DNA from 3 places in the Pseudarthrobacter sp. CC12 genome. Region 2 is predicted to be linked to each of the others. Evidence: riboswitches for the same ligand, from Rfam matches in the RefSeq annotation. Region 2 holds a riboswitch; each other region holds the start of a gene.
The links. A riboswitch is a leader RNA that binds a small molecule or an ion and turns the genes downstream of it on or off. The one in region 2 is predicted to bind cyclic di-AMP.

Region 1: another riboswitch for cyclic di-AMP. It lies ahead of PV772_RS09605 (M23 family metallopeptidase); the one in region 2 lies ahead of PV772_RS16460 (C40 family peptidase).
Region 3: another riboswitch for cyclic di-AMP. It lies ahead of PV772_RS09275 (hypothetical protein); the one in region 2 lies ahead of PV772_RS16460 (C40 family peptidase).

The regions. Positions count from the first base shown of each region.
Region 1 covers NZ_JARDJH010000010.1:25,721-30,446, forward strand. The annotation lists gene PV772_RS09585 (signal peptidase II) at 1-109, shown strand, start outside; gene PV772_RS09590 (cytochrome c biogenesis protein CcdA) at 110-859, shown strand; gene PV772_RS09595 (DUF3105 domain-containing protein) at 914-1,549, opposite strand; gene PV772_RS09600 (DUF305 domain-containing protein) at 1,600-2,280, opposite strand; gene PV772_RS09605 (M23 family metallopeptidase) at 2,277-3,083, opposite strand; cyclic di-AMP (ydaO/yuaA leader) riboswitch at 3,085-3,256, opposite strand; gene PV772_RS09610 (TlpA disulfide reductase family protein) at 3,417-4,037, shown strand; gene PV772_RS09615 (cytochrome c oxidase assembly protein) at 4,080-4,726, opposite strand, start outside.
Region 2 covers NZ_JARDJH010000026.1:36,845-41,570, forward strand. The annotation lists gene PV772_RS16440 (molybdopterin molybdotransferase MoeA) at 1-113, opposite strand, end outside; gene PV772_RS16445 (NTP transferase domain-containing protein) at 110-1,117, opposite strand; gene PV772_RS16450 (HNH endonuclease) at 1,173-1,673, opposite strand; gene PV772_RS16455 (NlpC/P60 family protein) at 1,945-2,718, opposite strand; gene PV772_RS16460 (C40 family peptidase) at 2,882-3,556, opposite strand; cyclic di-AMP (ydaO/yuaA leader) riboswitch at 3,627-3,821, opposite strand; gene PV772_RS16465 (M23 family metallopeptidase) at 3,933-4,726, opposite strand, start outside.
Region 3 covers NZ_JARDJH010000009.1:81,787-86,512, forward strand. The annotation lists gene PV772_RS09265 (glycosyltransferase family 39 protein) at 1-25, shown strand, start outside; gene PV772_RS09270 (glycosyltransferase family 39 protein) at 32-2,185, shown strand; cyclic di-AMP (ydaO/yuaA leader) riboswitch at 2,385-2,548, shown strand; gene PV772_RS09275 (hypothetical protein) at 2,554-3,243, shown strand; gene PV772_RS09280 (VOC family protein) at 3,419-3,823, opposite strand; gene upp (uracil phosphoribosyltransferase) at 3,927-4,562, opposite strand; gene PV772_RS09290 (phosphatase PAP2 family protein) at 4,575-4,726, opposite strand, start outside.

The DNA of each region.
Region 1 (4,726 bases), on a different contig from region 2:
GCATACCGGGTGGTTGCCGAGTTCGAATCTTGCCGGGGTTTTCGTGGTGACCGGGGCAGGGCTGCTGGTTCTGGGAACGGTACGCGGCGCGGTAAGGGAAGGGCAGTAAGTGGACATCGGAGAATTTTTTGCTTCAAGCGTGACGTCCGGTGCGCTGGTGCTGGCACTGCCGCTCGCAGCGGTCGCGGGCCTGGTTTCGTTCCTCTCGCCGTGTATTCTTCCGCTGGTCCCGGGGTATCTGGGGTTCGTCTCCGGGCTGACCGATCCCGGCCAGCCCGGGAACCGGCGCCGTGTCCTGACCGGGGTGGCCTTGTTCATTCTCGGCTTCGGGGCGGTATTTACCCTCTACGGTGCAGCCTTCGGTGCCATCGGCTCATGGCTGGTGCGGTGGCAGGATCCACTGATGCGGGTCCTGGGCGTCGTCGTCATCCTGATGGGGCTGGTCCTGCTGGGCGGTTTCTCCTGGCTGCAGCAGACCAGGAAATTCCGTGCTCCGGGCAGGAAAGGCCTGGCCGGAGCCCCGGTGCTGGGCGTGGTGTTTGGGCTCGGCTGGACCCCGTGCATGGGTCCGACCCTCAGTGCAGTGCTCAGCCTGAGCGTCACGGCCGCCAGCGCCTGGCGCGGTGCGCTGCTGGCGTTCGTCTATTGTCTGGGCCTGGGGATCCCTTTTGTGCTGGTCGCTTTCGGCCTGAACTGGGTTTCCCGGGTCCTGGCGGTTGTCAGGGCCCATATCCGTGCGGTCAACATCGCCGGGGCGGCGATGTTGATCATCCTTGGTGTTCTGATGGTCTCCGGGCTGTGGGTGAAGTGGATTTATCAGCTGCAGAACCTGGCAGGGACCTTCCTCATGCCCGTCTAAGTATTTGGCCAGTGACCTGTCAGCCGACATTGAGGACAGCCCTGCGGCTGCTTGTCAGCCCTGGATACCGCCGGTGCAGACGGCTCCCGGCTCAGGCGTCTGCGGGCCCTGGCGGTACTTCTTAATGAACGGAGCAAGGCGTTCATCGCTGCTGGTCTGCAAGGCCAGCTGCTTGCCCCATGCCGTGGCCACGATGGGAGCCTCCTGGTCGGGGACGGGACTGAGCAGGAGATACGGCTGCCCGTCGGCGGCAGCGGTCAGTTCGGCAATCTGGTCCGCAGCCAGGTCGGGACGGTAGGTGAGCCACACGGCGCCGTGCTCCAGGGAATGCACCGCCTGGGTCTGCTGCACGGGGGCGGTGTAGATCCCGCAGTTGGTCCAGACCGGGGCGTGGTCCCCTCCGGTGGCAGGGGCCCTGGGGTAGCTGACCGGTTCCCTCGTATGGTTCCTGGACTGGTCCGGGAAGTCCTGCTCACCCTCTATCGGCCGGGAAGCCGCCGCGCTGGCTTCCTCGCGCTGGCGTACTTCGCCGACGACGACAAACGACACCGAACCAATGATCGCGGCGACGACGACCGCCGCCGCACCGTAGAGCAGCCAGGCTTTACGGCGCGCCGTGGCCCGCTGTTTTGCCTGCAGGGCCTTCAGGATCGCCTGTCGTTCCTCGCGGGAGGGCCGGGGCTGGGGCATCAGGTGGGCTCGCTTTCGTCGCTGGTGCGGCCGGAATGGGCTGCGGATGGTCAAAGTCGGGCGCGCAGATCCTGCAAAGCCAGTATTTCAGCGCTTTGCGCTTCCATCAGGCCGGCGGCGAAGTCGCGGACGCGGGCGGTCTCGGCGAGATTCACGGCAGCAGTGGCCATCGCCACCCCGCCCTGGTGGTGGCGGATCATCAGATCAGTGAAAAGCCGGTCCGCCTCTGTCCCGGAAGCGGCCCGGAGGGCCTGCATCTGTTCCGGGGTTGCCATGCCCTCCATCTCTGTCTGCGGTGCCGCGGCAGCAGAGGCGTCATGGGATGCCCCGTGCTGCCCCGTCCCGGCCTGCATCCAGGCCATGGGCGCCGCGGTGCCTGCCTGGGACAGGCCCCATCCCTGCAGCCAGGCGAACATCTGACCCTTCTGGTGCTGCTGGGTGGTCGCGATGTCATAGGCGACCGCGCGGATTTCTTCGTTGGTGGACGTATCCCTGATGATCAGGGCCATCTCCACGGCCTGGGCGTGGTGGACCTGCATGTCACGGGCAAATCCGGCATCCGGTCCATCATCTGAGATCTGCTGCGGCGCGCCGGACAGCCGGCCGATGGCGAAGAAAGCCAGCGCGGTGAGGATGAGAACGGTGACGAAGACGGCCCACAGCAGGCCGCGGCGCTGAACCGGCCGTGGTGCGCGGCCTGCCGCGCCCGCGCCAAGGTTCGTCCCGGTCACAGCCAGCCCTGCGGATCAACGGTCTGGCCGTTGAAGAGCACCTCAAAATGCAGGTGGCAGCCGGTGGAGTTGCCCGTCGTTCCGGCAGCGGCCAGCCGCTGCCCGGCGGCGACGGGTGCGCCGACGCTCGTCTCGATCGAGGCCAGGTGGTTGTAGGTGCTTTTCAGGCCGTTGCCGTGGTCGACCACGATCCGGTTTCCCCCGCCGTACACGGACCATCCTGCCTCGACCACCGTTCCGGCTCCAGCCGCGAACACCGCTGTCTGGCAGGACGCCACCAGGTCAAGGCCGGTGTGAAGCTCCCCGGATCCCCCGGTTATCGGACTGGTGCGGAAACCGAACGGCGACGCTACGGACATGCTCGCCAACGGTGCGGCGAGCCCCGACAAAGCCGCAGGGCCGGCGGGAACAGCTGCCGCGGGGACCAGCTGCGCCGAAGCCCCGGCAGACCCGGCCGCCGGGGACTCGGGTACGGCCGGGGCCGGGACAGTGGCCACCGGGGACCGGTCGAAGGAGATGCTGGCGCCCGGCGAAGCCTGCGCCGGAACCTCGATTGCGGCCACCTGTTCCACGCCTGCCGCAGCGGGCCGGTCAGCGCCCGTGCCGGCATTGGCCGCAGTGATCGCTGCGCCGACCAGCATTGCTGCGGTGATGGTGGCCGCTGCCGGAAGGTTGCGTCGAAGGACGGCGAAGTCCCGGCTGGTAGGCCTACGCCGGCTGTGCCGGGGAGCGGCAGAATCGACGCGCCAGGCATCGGCTCGCACCGGGCTACGGTGCCGGCCGCGGGCAGGGGAAGACGGCATGGGGTCCTTTCAGCGCCTGCGAAGTTAGCTGTCGGGTTCGGGCCAAGGATCAAGCCCGGCCGGGGACTCGAACCGCTCGATGCAGTCTTCAGCTCCGGCTTCACCCCAAGGCAGCGCAGCTGCCGGAAGATGGGTTCTCCGCCCCCGCCTGTGAAGCTCGTCGTGTTCGAGGCCCGGGCGGGGTTGGGCGTGCGGCCTCGAAGGCACTGATACACAAATGCCTGTATCAACATTACAGGCAGGTCCTGGAATCGTTATAACCCTGTGATTTACCTGATAGTCGCCTGCAGCCGCCCGCCGCTCCCTTTTCTACGCGGGATAGAATCAACGACTGTGGATCTGTTCAAGCGTGCAGGAGATGACAAGTGCCCGCCCCGGCGGGCTGTTCTGGGGCTCGGTGCTGCGGCGCTGGCCCTGTCCGGTTGCGGGGCGCAGGAGGATTCGCTCGCCGCGCAGTCCCGCGCAGGGGATGACAAGAACTACATCGCAGGTGATGGTTCAGTCAACGAGTACCGTCCCGACGCGCGCGGTTCGAAAGTTTCCCTGACCGGGACGCTGTTCAGCGGGGAAACCATCTCCTCGGACGACTGGGCGGGCAACGTGGTGGTCCTGAATTTCTGGTACGCGGGCTGTGCTCCCTGCCGGAAGGAAGCGCCGGACCTGGTCGCGCTGAACAATGAATTCCGGGACCAGGGAGTGCTGTTCTATGGTGTGAACGTCCGGGACGATGCGCCGACTGCGGCTGCCTTTGAACGCACGTTCGGGGTGGGTTATCCAAGTTTTGATGACAGCAACGGCGGGATCCTGCTGGCCATGACGACGTATGTGCCGCCGCGCGCCGTTCCCACGACCCTTGTCCTGGACCGGGAGGGCCGGGTCAGCGCGAGGATCCTCGGGATCTCCGAGAAAGGGACCCTGAAGGCGCTCATCGTATCGGCGCTTGCCGGACAGTAAGGGAAGTGTTCGGAAGGTAACGACGCGGCAGGCCGGGCCGGTTCAGCGGTGCCGTTCGGGCCGGTTGGCCAGCTGCTGCAGGTACTGGTTGTAGGCATCCATGTCCGCATCGCCGCCGGCGCTGGCTACTGCCCGTTCTGACCGGGCCCACCCGCTGGCTTCGTCCCGCTGCCACCGGACCAGGATGAACATCAGCAGCAGTACCCCCGGCAGCTCCCCGTAGGACCATGCCAGCCCGCCGGCAACTCCCTGGTCCTGCATTGGATTGATATTCCAGCTTTCGGGCGGGACGGCAAAGAATTCGACCATCGGATCGGTAGCCATCATGATGACCACCCCAAAAAAGGCATGCAGTGGCATTTCCGCGAAAATATCGATCAACCGCCCAAAATGGGTCTGCCGGGTGGGCAATGGGTCGGCCGAGATCAGCGGCACGGTGAAGAGGATCCCGGCGAGCAGGAACAGCAACTCCAGCCCGACGTGCCCGTACCAGCTGGGCAGCAGCAGATCGGCGAGCCCAGAGAAGTACACGCCGTAAAAGCTCAGCAGGAACAGGGGGACCATGAACCCCGGGTGGATGGCCAGGCGTCCCCATCTGGAGCGCAGGCCCCAGATCGCGGCCTGAAGCACCGGCCGGCCCAGCCGGTTGTGTGGTGTCGTGCGCAGCAGCAGGGTGCCGGGTGAGCCGA
Region 2 (4,726 bases):
CAGGTGTGCGCTGCCTGGTGATGGTCAGCAGGCGTGTGTTCAGTTTCGCCCCTGCGCGCCTGCGGCTCTGCTCCCGGCGGCGCGTCAGGACCGTGATGGGGTTCTGCGGTCATTCGCCGGGAGTCCCGGCGGCTTCAGCGTCGTAGTCGGCCGCCAGCGAACGGGCCACGGCCAGTGCCGCGTCCATCGATGCCGCATCCATCTCCCTGCCGGGTGCGGCAGCCAGTCCGGCGGCGAAGCCTGCGATGAAGGTAGTCAGCGGTGCGGCGGGCCGCACAACAGAGTGGGCGGCCACGCCTGCAAGCGCCAGCACGGCGTTGATATCCACCTGGACGTCCTCAAGTTTGTACGCCTGGAGGAGCGCCCTGCACCACTCTTCCAGTGTCTCGTCCTGGCTTTTCACGACTTGCCTCCCACGTTGTCTCCGGCTGTGCGCCGGACTTTCCCATGCGTGCTGGTTCCCGGCGGCAACACCCAGCGCGGCAGCATCGTCCCAGGTATCCACATCGGCGGTGGACCCGGCGGGGACTGTGACAAGCTGCACGTCCAGACTAGCAAGGAGCGCCCTGACCGAGCCGTTGACCAGGGCGTTGCGTGAAGCCAAGTCAGCGCAGGACCTTTTTAACCCAGCCGTGCTGTAGAAACCTGCCAACGGCTGGGTCCTGCCGTCCTCGGAACGGGCCACCACCCCACCTGGGCGGACGCCGGGATCGGACTGCAGCAATGCGTCCCGCAGCACTGCCACCGCCTGGGCGGCCAACGGCATGTCGCAGGCCAGCACCAGGGAGTAGGGGGCCCCTCCCCCGTTCCTCGCCAGGGTATCCAGGCCTGCGGCAATCGCAGCCGCCGGACCAGCAAAGGGCGGCTCCTCCCGGCATGCAAGCAGGTTGGCAGGGCGGACCGACAGTGGCAGCGGGTGGCCCTCCCCGGATTCACCCGGCAGGACTCCCGCATCGCCGACAACCACGGTCAGCCGGGCACCGGCCGCCGCGGCAACGGCGCGCTCCAGGAGGGTTTGGCCGTGGAAAACCAACGACTGCTTGGGCACGCCGCCCAGGCGCGATGATCGTCCCCCGGCAAGGATCAGGGCATCAAAAGCCAAGCTGTTCTTGTGCACTTCCCCAGCCTAGCGACCGGCACCCTTTCCGGCGCCGGGAGGCGCCGGGAAACTGTCAGGCAGCGCGCTCCGGCAGCAGGAACGGATCCCATGCGGGGGTCGGCTTCTCCAGTTCCTTGATCTGCCAGATCGTCCCGTGCGGCGGCTCGGGAACAAACCGAAGGGTCCACCCCATCTCGGCGGGAGTGTGGTCGCCCTTGACGTTGTTGCACCGCAGGCAGGCGGCCACCAGGTTCTCCCACGAATCGGCACCTCCACGCGACTTTGGGTGAACGTGGTCGATTGTGTGCGCAGCCTTGCCGCAGTAGGCACATTTGTGACCGTCCCGCCGGAGTACGCCCCTGCGGCTGACGGCCGTTGAGTGGTTGTACCTGGGCCGGATGTAACGGTTGAGGAGGATCACGGACGGGCGGCCCAGGACGTCGGTGGGCCCCACCACCGGGTCGTCCCCTTCGGCCACGACGCTTGCCTTGCCCGTGAGCACAAGCACCAGCGCCCGGCGGAAAGTGATAACCGCCAGCGGTTCATATCCAGCATTCAGAACGAGAGTGCGCATGCACTTACCTCTTCACGGCCGCACCCGTCAGGGGCACGAGGGCCGGCTGCCCTCGGCATGTCCGGGCTATGGATCGACATCACAAGAGTAAACAAAGAAGTGCAGAATCAGGTAATCGCCGCCCCGGAGGCCCCTTCCGTCACCATGCCAGGGAAAAGGCGGGGACGCCGGCGGCAAAGCCCTTAAGCGCAAAGGACCCCCGCCTTGCTGGCGGGGGTCCTCTGGCAAGCAGCACGCGGGCCGGCGTTGGTTAAGGCCGGCACAGGAATGCCTAACGTACGCGGATGGCTACCGGTCCGGAGCCAACATTGGCGCTGAAGACCACGGTGTCGTTGCCATTGAAGCCGCCGTGGACGGCCATGCCGTTACCGGCGTAAACGGCAATGTGGGCCATGCCGCCGCCACCGTCGGCGTAGTACAGCAGGTCGCCGGGCTGGGCCTGGGACATGGGCACGGTGTCACCCAGCGACAGGTAGCCTGCCGGCCAGTCGTGGAAATGGATGCCGACGGCAGCCAGTGCGTTGGTCACCAGCATGGTGCAGTCCTGGTGCACGCCGAGCTGGGCGTATGCGGCGGAAAGGATGGCTGCTCCCTTCCCGCTTGCGGAAACCTGGGCGGCGGGAGCAGCCGGAGCAGCGGCGGTAACAACCTTGACCGTGGCCTTGGCAGCAGCAACAGGCTGCGCCACAGGCGCGGGAGCAGCTTCCTGCACCTGGACCTGGGGCTCGGGCTCGACGACGGGAGCCGGCGTGGTGGTGACAGCAGGCTTCTCGTAGCTGATGGCAATGGTGGAAGCCGCGGAAATCGGGGCGTCGACGGCCGATTCAACTTCGAGCTGGGACGCCGGAGCGGAATCGCGCTTGACGTTGGCGTCGGCAGCGTTCGCTGCGAGCCCGCTGGTCAGGACCAGGCCGGAAGCCGCGGCGATAACAGCAGCCTGGCGGCCCATGCCACCGGCGTTGTCGCTGACAGCTTTGGCAATGATGGCGATCGAGTTGGTTTTGGTGACCTCGGCGCGGTGCCGTGCGGTAGCACGAGTCGTCATGAGTTCTCTCTTTCGTTTTTCCTTCGGACCGCGTGTAGGCAGGCAAAGGGGGCTGGACGCGCCGGCATCTTGGGGGTAAGCCGGCGCATCCCGAACGGGGATCTGGTTTCTAGCGGAAAAGCTGTGGGCAAAGAAATAGCCCTTGGAGCGCTAAGCCCAAGAACTACTTGTTGAGGTGGTAGTACGACGAGGTACCGGTGGCTGCGGGCGAGTGCAGCAGCGTGCCCTGGGAGGGGTTGAGCGCGCTGATCATCATGCCGTTGCCGACGTAGATACCCACGTGCGCGCCGCCGTTCTGGACAACGAGGTCGCCCGCCTGCGGGGTGGAGGTCGGGGTCATGATGTTCCACGCGTTGGTGCGCGGGATGCTGATCCCGGCCTGTGCGTAGACCCACTGGACGAACCCGGAGCAGTCCCAGCCGGTGACCGGGCTGGTGCCGCCCCATACATAGGAGTGGCCGATGCCGGTGTAGGCGATGGCTGCAATGCCGGAGGTTGCGGCGGAGACAGTCTCGGCAGCCTTGGCGGCGGGAGCGGCGTCCTGGCCAGCGGTGGCGGCGCGTTCGGCCGGCGCGGTGGACTGGGGACGTACCGCCTCCACCTTCGGAGCGGCGGTGGTCTTGACGACCGGGCGCTCGAAGGAAACCGTGGCCGTGGGGGCGGCCGTGACGGCCAGTGCCGTCTGTGCCGAGCCGGACTCGGTGGATGCAGAGACACCGGCGGTGGTGTCAGCTGCGTTTGCTGGCAGGCCCATGCTCAGGATCAGGCCCGATGCGGCTGCCACTACGGCAGCCTGGCGGCCTACGGTCCCGGCATTTGCACTCACGGCCTTGGACACGGCGTCCAAGGGGCTGGTGCGAACCGTTTGCGCACGGTGGCGCGCAGAATGATGCCGTGAAGACACGAAGGTAGCCTCTCCCAATGCCTGCGAGGTGAGCTGTCGGATTCGGATGGGAGTCACCCGGCCACGCAGCTTCCTGGGAAGCTGGTGACTTAACCCCAAGGCCTTCTGGAGAGAAGGCCAAAATTGGTTCCCCCGCCCCTGCCAGACGATGAAATGCGAACGGACCTTGAGCGGTGGCAGAGTTAGGCAATCCACTCAAGAGCGTCAACTTCGGAAAAGTTGACGCGAGTTAGACGGTACAGCAGTTTTGTTTCAATGTCACATTCAGGTCACGGCAGGTCGCTGCGATCTGAGAGTGGGCAATCATTCGTTACAGCCAGCCCATGGGGTCGACCACTTCGCCGTTGACCTGCACCTCGAAGTGCAGGTGGCAGCCGGTGGAGGCACCTGTGGTGCCGCTGAGCGCCACGACTTCTCCACGGGAGACCGTCTGGCCCACCTTGACGTTGAAGGACGACAGGTGGTTGTACGTGGTTTCCAGTCCGTTGCCGTGGTCGATGACCACCCGGTTTCCGCCGCCGAACTGGTGCCAGCCTGCGAAGGTAACGGTGCCGGTCGCAGCGGCAAGGACGGACGTCCCGCATTGAGCCACGAAGTCCTGGCCCCGGTGGAAGTCGCCGGAGCCGCCGGTAATCGGGCTCACCCTGTATCCGAACGGTGACGCGGTCACGAGGGAGGCTAGTGGTGCAGCCAGGGTGCCGGCCGACGCCGCCCGCGTGACGGAGCCGGCGGACTGGGCACTCAGGAGCTGCTTGAGCTTCCCGTCCGGGTCGGCCTGGGTCACGACGGCGGAGCGGCTGAAGTCGATCTGGGCACCAATATCGGCGGAAATCTGCGGCTGCGGGCTGACGGAGGAAGCTGCCAGGGGCGCGTTGCCGGACGCATCAGTGGCCATGACCGGGCTGGTGGCCGGCACTGTGACCGTCAGCACCAGTCCGGTGGCAGCCAGGGCGATTCCAGCCTTCTGGCCAATCCCGCTTGCGGCGGCGAACTCCGTTACCTGCCGCAGGGGCCCCCGACGGCGGCGCGCGTCGCGATGGAGATCGCGGGGGCGCTCCACTGCTGCGTCTTCGACAACCCGGGGTGCCGAAGGGGGGCTGGCTG
Region 3 (4,726 bases), on a different contig from region 2:
CACCGTCTACCGCCTGGCGGAGTAGCACGCCATGGCCAGCCACTACCCGACCCCGCCGTTCTCAAGCACCGCGACCGGCGTTGAGCGTCCCTCCGGGGCACGTGCAACCGGACCCCGGGCCGTAAGGGCCCGGGCTGCCGGCGACGGGGGAACAACGTCCGCCGGGGACAGCGGGACAAAGTCCGTCCGGCCTCCGCGGAATCCCCAGGCCCTCCGGCGGCATCTGGAACTGGCGGCAGTACTGGCCGGAACGGCCGTGTTGTACCTGTGGAACCTCGGCGCATCAGGCTGGGCGAACGCGTTCTATTCCGCCGCGGCCCAGGCGGGATCGCAGGACTGGACTGCCTGGTTCTTCGGTTCCTCGGACGCTGCCAACTCCATCACGGTGGACAAGCCGCCGGCCTCGTTGTGGATCATGGGACTGTCCGTCCGGATCTTCGGATTGAACCCGTGGAGCATCCTGGTCCCGCAAGCGCTGATGGGGGTCGGGGCCGCCTGGCTGCTCCACCTTGCGGTGCGCCGTGCCGCGGCGCAGGCCACGGGTGACCACACCGTCGCCCACCGGGCCGGGTTGCTGGGCGCTGCCGTCCTCGCCCTCACGCCGGTTGCCACGCTGATGTTCAGGTTCAACAACCCTGACGCCCTGCTGGTGCTGCTCATGACTGCCGCCGGGTACGGGATCCTCCGTGCAATCCAGGAGGACCGGCCCCGCTGGCTCCTGCTGGCCGGCGTGTTCCTGGGCTTCGGCTTCCTGGCCAAGCAACTTCAGGTCCTGCTGGTGGTTCCCGGGTTCGCCCTGGCCTACATGGTTGCGGGGCCGGGCAGGCTGGGCCGGCGCCTCCTGCGGCTGGCCGCGGCAGGGGCGGCGTTGGTTGTTTCCGCCGGCTGGTGGCTCGCGGCCGTCGAGCTGACGCCTGCCAGCATGCGGCCCTACATTGGCGGGTCGCAGGACAACTCCATCCTGGAACTCACCCTTGGCTACAACGGATTGGGGCGGCTGACGGGCGACGAAACGGGCAGCGTGGGCGGGGGCAACGGCTGGGGCGTCCCCGGCCTGTTCCGGATGTTCAACAGCGAGTTCGGTGGCCAAATAGCGTGGCTGCTGCCCTCCGCCCTGATCCTTGCGGCGGGCCTGCTGTGGGTGGGCCGACGGGCGCCGCGGACGGATCCGGTGCGTGCGTCGGTGGTGGCCTGGGGCTCGTGGGTCCTGGTGACGGGCCTGGTGTTCAGCTTCATGGCCGGCATCATCCACCCCTACTACGCGGTGGCGCTGGCGCCGGGCATTGCGGCACTTACCGGCCTGGGCGCTGTTCTCCTGTGGCAGCACAGGCAGCAGCTGGCCGCTGCCATCCCGCTCGCGGCGGCGGTGGCAGCGGCAGCCCTGACGGCGTTCTCCCTGCTGGGCACCACCTCGGCCTACGGTCCGTGGCTGCGCTGGCTGGTGCTGGCGGCAGGGCTGGCCGCTTCCGCCGGAGTGGGCCTCAACCGGTTCCTGGGCCGCCGCTCCCTCCAGCGGACGACGGCGGTGCTGGCCGTTGCTGCGTCGCTCGCCGGGCCGCTTGCCTACTCCGTCTCCACGGCATCGGCGGCGCACAGCGGGGCAATCGTCAGCGCAGGCCCCACGTCAGGGTTCGGTACGGGCCCGGGCGGTACGGGCCCGGGCGGAGCGCCCGGCGGCACCGGGGGCAACGGGAACGGATTCGGCCCCAGTGGAACAGGCAGCACAGCCCAAGGCACGCAGGGACAGGGCACGCAGGGACAGGGCTTCCGGCAGCCAGGTACCCAAGGCGGCACAGGGTTTGCCAGGGGCCGCAGTGGAGGGATGGGCGGCCTCTTGGGTGCCCCCACGCCGTCGGCCGGGCTGGTCACCGCGCTCCGGGCGGGGGCCTCAAGCTACACCTGGGCTGCGGCCGTGGTGGGTTCGAACAACGCCGCCGGTTACCAGCTGGCAACCGAACTTCCAGTCATGGCGGTGGGCGGCTTCAACGGCACCGATCCCTCCCCCACGCTGGCGCAGTTCCAGGAGCTGGTGTCCCAGGGAAAGATCCATTTCTTCATCGCGGGCGGGACCATGCGCTCCACCAGCGGCTCGGATGCAGCAACGCAGATCGCTGAGTGGGTGGCCGCCAACTTCCAGTCGCAGAGCATCGGTGGCACCACGGTGTACGCCCTGGCAGGCCAGTAGCGAGGCAGTCCGGCCCGGACCGGAAGTCCCCGGCGGGCTGGACTGCTTCCGTTTAGCCGGTCCTCAGCGCGTGCGGCCGCAAACCGACGCGCGGAATCCGCGACTTCCGTTACCTAAATGTGACTTCTGCTTAATCTTCCTGTACCGTCGATTGGGTGCGGTTTCCGTTCGGGCCGCATATCCCGGGTTGACGCCAAGCTCTGCCGCTTCCCCGGATTCCGATTGAGCAACGGCAGAGGCGGGGGACCCACCGTCCCGGGCAATGACTGCCCTTGGGGTTAAGCCAGTACGTGATTTTCATTCCGTACGGCCGGATGCCCTCATCCGAACCCGACAGCTAACTCCGCAGGTGTGAGAGGCGATCAATCATGTCCAAAAACACGGCAGAATCATGCCTGCAGGCTAAACACAGGGCCAAACCGCAGGCCAAGAAGACCACCCTGGGCCAGCGCGCCGCCGTCCTTGCGGCATCGTGCGCGGTACTGGTGGGGGTAGGCGCGGCCGGACAGGCCACCAGCAGCATGACCCCGGCGTCGTCCACCCAGTCAAACACGGCAGCAGCCGACGCCCAAATGAGCATCGAGAAGAGCGAAATCCGCTCCAACCCGGTGGAGAGCCCCGCTCCCGCAGCCATCAGCGTTGCACCGCAGGCGGCTGAACCGGCTCCGGCAGCAGCGCCCGCGGCTCCCGCACCGGCCCCCGCCCCGGCACCCGCACCGGCCCCCGAGCCTGCACCCGCCGTCGCAGTCAACGATCCCGCCGGCGCCCAGGCATACGCCGCCGGCCAGCTGGCCACATTCGGCTGGGGACCTGACCAGATGCAGTGCCTGCAGACCCTGTGGACCAAGGAATCCGACTGGACCACCACAGCTACCAATCCCAGCAGCGGGGCGTACGGAATCGTCCAGTCCCTCCCCGCCGAGAAGATGGCCAGCTCAGGTGCGGACTACCTCACCAACTACCGGACCCAGATCAACTGGGGCCTGGATTACATCAAGAAGAGCTACCAGTCCCCCTGCGGTGCACTGAACTTCCACCTGGCGCACAACTGGTACTAGGCACCATTTCCCTGCCGCGGCGCGACGAAGCGGCACCTTCAGCTGAGCCTTTCCAGCATTGACGGCCGCCCGACGACGCGTCCCTGGCCCCGCCGTCGTTCGCCCTGGAGTGGGGCCCGGCAGGGAACTACCGCGCAGTGAGGGCCGCATCCCCGGGGATGCGGCCCTCACTGGTTTAAGGTGCAGAGCTTGGCGCCGCGCCTGCCCCGGCGTTCCGCCAGGGTATGCACTGGACAGACCACTTGTTGCCGTCCGGATCGGCGAAGTACACGAAGTGTCCCCAGTCCTGGACGTCCACGTCACTGACGTCCACACCGTTGGTTTTCAGGAAGTCATGCGCCGCGGTGATGTCGCTGACCACCAGTTGCAGGTTTGACCCGGTGCCGGGAGGTGCGTCCGTCAGCCCCTCGCCAATGCAGATGGAGCAGGCCGAACCTGGCGGCGTCAGCTGCACGAAACGGAGGTCGTCCGAGGGCCGCTCATCGTAGTCGGCGTTGAAGCCCACCTTGTTGACGTAGAAGTCCTTGGCGCGGTCAACGTCGGAGACAGGGACAAAGACAAGTTCGAGTTTCCAGTCCATCCGCACAGGCTAGCGGCGGGGCGCCGGTCCGAAAAGGCCCAGCGCAAAAAGAAAGCCGTCTAAGACAGTCCCTCCCCGACAGGTCCCGTCCGGAGGCAGGTGGCTACCCGGCGATGCCGTAGAGGCGGTCGCCGGCATCGCCCAGCCCGGGAACGATGTAGGACTTCTCGTTGAGCTTCTCATCGATGGAGGCCAGGACGATGTGCACGTTTGCGTCGCCCAGTTCCTCCTCCAGCTTGGCCAGGCCCTCCGGAGCCGCCAGCAGGCAGATGCAGGTGACGTCCGAAGCGCCCCGCTTGAACAGGAACTTGATGGCCTCGCGCAGGGTGCCGCCGGTGGCCAGCATGGGGTCAAGGACGAACACCTGGCGGCCGGTCAGGTCCTCGGGGAGGCGCTCGGCGTAGGTGATGATGTCCAGCGTTTCCTCGTCCCGGGCCATGCCCAGGAAGCCTACCTCGGCGGTGGGGACCAGTTTGGTCATGCCCTCCAGCATGCCCAGACCCGCCCGGAGGATGGGGACCACCAGCGGTGTGGGCTTGGTGAACGCCGTACCGATGGTGGTGCTGACAGGCGTTTCGATGGTGACGGGCTCGGTGCGGACCTCCCGCGTGGCTTCGTAGGCCAGCAGCGTCACCAGCTCTTCCGTCAGCTGCCGGAAGACAGGCGACGGCGTGTTCTTGTCCCGCAGGACGGTGAGCTTGTGGGCGACCAGGGGGTGGTCAACAACGAGAGTACGCATCCCCCAAAACTATCATCCGGCGGTGTCCTTGTTGTGGCCTCCGTGGGCGTGCTCATTGCCGCCGTCGCCCCCATGGTGCGCTTCCTCGGCCACCACGTCGCGGACGATTGGACGGTCGAACGACGGCGCCGCACCGGCGTGCTCCCGCCTGCGGACCAGGTGGA